DNA from 2 places in the Arthrobacter sp. efr-133-TYG-104 genome. Region 1 is predicted to be linked to the other one. Evidence: riboswitches for the same ligand, from Rfam matches in the RefSeq annotation. Region 1 holds a riboswitch; the other holds the start of a gene.
What was found. Region 1 has a riboswitch for S-adenosylmethionine ahead of QRN04_RS07095 (aminotransferase class V-fold PLP-dependent enzyme). Riboswitches for the same ligand answer to the same signal wherever they lie in the genome.
Positions count from the first base shown of each region.

Region 2: it holds a riboswitch for S-adenosylmethionine, as region 1 does, so the genes downstream of both, metX (homoserine O-acetyltransferase MetX) here and QRN04_RS07095 (aminotransferase class V-fold PLP-dependent enzyme) in region 1, are expected to answer to the same signal.

Region 1 is NZ_JARVTA010000007.1:10,975-13,169, forward strand. Features, by position in the region: gene QRN04_RS07095 (aminotransferase class V-fold PLP-dependent enzyme) at 1-1,329, opposite strand, end outside; SAM riboswitch class IV at 1,359-1,472, opposite strand; gene hisN (histidinol-phosphatase) at 1,671-2,195, opposite strand, start outside.
Region 2 is NZ_JARVTA010000001.1:468,843-471,037, reverse strand. Features, by position in the region: gene QRN04_RS02125 (efflux RND transporter periplasmic adaptor subunit) at 1-46, opposite strand, end outside; gene metX (homoserine O-acetyltransferase MetX) at 133-1,254, opposite strand; SAM riboswitch class IV at 1,271-1,386, opposite strand; gene QRN04_RS02115 (bifunctional o-acetylhomoserine/o-acetylserine sulfhydrylase) at 1,531-2,195, opposite strand, start outside.

The sequences.
Region 1 (2,195 bases):
GTGGTCGTTCGCGGGAACCCATCGCCCTTCATCAACCACGTAGTCCCAGCCAAGACCGTTGCGTTTGAGTTCCCTGATCCCGGCAAGGAGCCGCGCGGCATCCTCGAGCCGGGAGCCGACACCGAAGCTTGCGCGAAGTGACCCGGAGGGCAGGCCGAGGCGCTTGAGCAGCGGGTGCGCGCAGAACCTGCCGTCGCGTAGGCCGACGCCGTGCTCGGCGGCCAGGAATGCTGCCACGAGCCCGGCGTCGAACCCTTCCACGGAGAAATTGACGACGCCGATGGTGTCCTCGGAATCACTGAAGATCCGATGCACGGTTACGCCATCGATGCCTTCCAGCCCCTCTATGAGGTAGGAGCGGATTGCTGCCTCATGGGCGTGCCATGCGTCTTGGTCCAGGTCCGCTAACACCTGCGTTGCACGGGCGAGCGTGGCAGCGCCCAAGACGTTGGGGGAGCCGCCTTCGTGCCGTGCCGGACCGGTGGCCCAACTGACCGAATCCAACCGGGCTTCGCGTACCGCCCCGCCACCTGCGAGGTGAGGTGTTCCGGCGTCGAGCCAATCAGGACGGCCCACCACAACGCCTGCCCCAAAAGGCGCATAAAGCTTGTGACCGGAGAACACAAGGTAGTCCACATCCGCTTGGGTGATGTTTATGCGCCGGTGCGGAGCCAGTTGGGCAGCATCAACCACAATCCTGGCACCGTGTTCGTGGGCAAGATCCGCGAGTTCCGCGATGGGAAGGATCTCGCCGGTCACGTTCGATGCGCCCGTCACGGCAAGCAGCGATACCCCTCCTTGGCTGAGCTCGTTCCGGAGCTTGTCCACGGTGGCCGCAAGCGTTGCCTCGGCAACGACGCTGCGGTGCGGAACACCTTGCCATGGGAGCAAATTGGCGTGGTGTTCTATGTCGAGGTAAAGGACTTCCCCAACGAATTCACCATCCAGTTGTGGAAGGCAGCCTGCCAGCAGGTTTAAGGAATCTGTGGTGTTGCGCGTGAAGATGACGGAATCGTCCGGGCGTCCGCCAACGAATTCACGGACCACGTTCCGGGAGTTCTCGTAGACCGACGTACTTATCTGGGAGGCGTAGCCGGCGCCCCGGTGGACGCTGGCATAGTACGGCAGAATCTCATTGAGATACGCGGAGACAACGGTCAAGGCCGGCGCAGAGGCGCCGTAGTCCAGGTTTGCATACCGTGCGTGGCCGCCCTGAATCAGCGGCGCCTGCAATTCTGCCCCTGTTACTGCGGCGAGGGGGCGGGCTGCGAGGACGTTGCCAGCTGGGGTGTTGGATGGGGCTGCGGGATTTAACGTGACAGTACTCATGGGACCTCACTCAAGAGGGACCCCGGTTGGGGTCGCGCTTGCCGAATCCGTTCCGGACCGGCCAGGTCGTCACCCGGGGCACCCCACCGCGAATGGAGGGTTGCCGGCCAGCAAACCGGGGTTTTGCGCTGGCACTCGTGACCTCTCTCTAGGCTAGGGCACCCCGCACAGGGCTGACAAAGCCACCACAATTGTTAAGCGCTTTGTTACGTTTAGGACGAAAAATCGGATGAACGGCGAATATAACGACGGCGGATGCCCGGTAAGGGGGGCGTCCGCCGTCGAATATTTGGTCAAAGCCGGGTGTTACCGTCGGAACGTACTCCGGTAATGAGCGCTCGTCAGAGGAGATCGTCCAGGGCCGGGTTTAGCGTTTTGAGGACCTCCGAATGCAGGATCGAGTTGGTGGCTAACGCGTTGCCGCCAAAGGGCCCGTCCTCACCTTCCAAAGAGGTGAAGCGACCTCCGGCCTCGGTAACGATCGGAACGAGTGCTGCCATGTCGTAAAGGTTCAATTCCGGTTCGCAGGCGATATCAACGGCGCCCTCCGCTACCAGACAATAGGACCAAAAGTCGCCGTAAGCGCGGGTGCGCCAGACCTCCTCGGTCAACCCAAGGAACTCATCAAGGTTGCCTCGCTCTTTCCATCCGGACAGACTTGAATACGACATGGAGGCGTCGGCCAGTCGCGAAACGTTGGAAACCTTCAGTCGCGTGGCAGCTGCCAAGGAGCGCCCCATGTAGGCACCCATATCTTTTGCGGCCCACCAACGCTTGCCTAGTGCCGGTGCGCTCACGACGCCAACAACCGGTTCCCCCTCATCCACCAGGGCGATCAACGTTGCCCAGACCGGCACGCCGCGGAC
Region 2 (2,195 bases), on a different contig from region 1:
TGACAGCGCCCAGGCCCACGTTAATCACAAGGGTTTTTGACATCATGGCTGGAGATTATGCGCCGGACCTGAGTGAAGCCCTTGAAAGTCATGGAAGGAGACCGAAAACGACGAATTGTTGCAAGCGGCTTCTCAGCTGAAGAAGGCTTCACCGAGCTGCTCTGACAGCTGCCCGATTTCCGTCAGGAAGCCGTCATGCCCGATCGGCGCCTCGATGACATGGACCGGAACATCACCTGGCAGGGCAGCGGCAAGTTCGCGTGATTGCGCCGGGAAGTACAGCCGATCGGTGTCCACTGCGGCCACGAAGAATTCCGCCGTTGCGCGGGACAGGGACTTCTGCAGACCACCACGGCCACGGGTGACGTCATGGGACATCAAGGCCTCAGTGATGGCGATGTAGCTGTTGGCGTCAAAGCGTTGCACCAACTTCTTACCCTGGTGGTCCAGGTAGCTTTCCACTTGGTAGCGCCCCCGCTCCCCGAGTACCGGTGCAACAAGCGGGGCTTCCTTGGGCTGGGCTTGCCTGCCGAAGCGAAGGTCCAACTCCAAGGCTGAACGATAGGTGATGTGCGCTATGCGCCGCGCCAAGGCCAACCCGTTCTCGGGGGCCGGGCCGTCGTAATAGTCCCCGTTGTTGAAGTGCGGGTCCTGCCGGATCGCAAGGGTCTGGGACTGGGCAAAGGCGATTTGCTCCGCCGTGCTGTAGGCACCCACGGAGATCACGGCGCAGCGCTTGACGCGTTCGGGAAACGTAATGGCCCATTCAAGGGCCCTGGCCCCGCCCATGGAACCTCCGAGTACGGCGTGCCAGGCATCGATACCCAGGACGTCGGCGAGCCGGGCCTCGGCTTCGGTGCTGTCCCGGAGCGTGATCAGCGGAAACCGCGATCCCCACGGTTTCCCGTCGGGAGCCTGGCTGGATGGCCCCGTGCTCCCGTAGCAACCGCCCACGATGTTGATGGAGACAACAAAGAATCTGTCGGTGTCGATGGTCGCACCTGGACCGACGAGTTGCTCCCACCAACCTTCCTCGTCCGTACTCCCCCGAGCCACGTGGGTGCTTCCGGTGAGGGCATGCTGGACCAGCACCGCGTTGGATCGATCCGGGTTCAGGCTCCCCCACGTTTCGTAACCTAAGACGACATCCGGGAGGTACCCGCCCGCCTCAAGTTCCAACGAACCTATCCGGGCGTAGCGGACCGTTCCGTCTTCTTTTCCGTAAGTGGGAATGGCTATAGCACTGATGGTCATTTCCTTCGACACCTAAACCTCGCACTTGCCAGTCGCCTTGCGTGCGACGGGCCAGGTCCTCACCCGGGGCACCCCACCGCGGAGGAGGGTTGCCGGCCAGCAAGCCGGGGCTGTGTGCTGGCACTCATGACCTAATACGTAGAGTTTAGGAAGAACATCCCTCTTCAGGCGAAGATTGTGACACCAGTGTGACGTTTTGGGTGCGGCTTGTTCTCCCAAAGCTAGGCCTGGACGCCGCCCACCGAATAATCATCGGCGGGCGGCGTTCGTACGCGGTCAGGCTCCCTTGGCGGCCCGGAACCCGGCTTCGAGGTCGGCGATGATGTCATCGACGTGCTCCAGGCCCACGGACAAGCGCACCAATCCGGGGTTGACGCCCGCGACGGCCTGCTGCTCGGCGGTGAGCTGGCTGTGGGTGGTCGACGCCGGGTGGATCACCAGGGAGCGAACGTCGCCGATGTTGGCAACGTGGGAGTGCAGCTCCAGGCCGTCCACGAAGCGCTTGCCTGCCTCCACTCCACCCTTGATGGTGAAGGCCACCACCGCGCCCGTGCCCAAGGGGCCGTACTTGCGGCCGCGGTCGTACCAAGGGCTGGACGGCAGGCCAGCGTAGGCGACGGCCTCGACGTCGTCGTGGGCTTCCAGCCATTGCGCCACTTTAGTGGCGTTGGCGACGTGACGCTCGACGCGAAGGCTCAGCGTCTCCAGCCCTTGTGCGATCAAGAAGGCGTTGAACGGGGACACCGCGGACCCGAGGTCGCGGAGCAACTGCACACGTGCCTTCAGAATGTAGGAAAGGTTGGCGCCGAGTGCCCCGTCCTTCCCGAGATCGCGCGCGTAAACCAGGCCGTTGTAGCTGGGATCCGGGGTGTTGAATCCGGGGAAGCGCTCCGGATCCTTGCCGAAGTCGAAGTTGCCGGAGTCCACGATCACACCGGCTA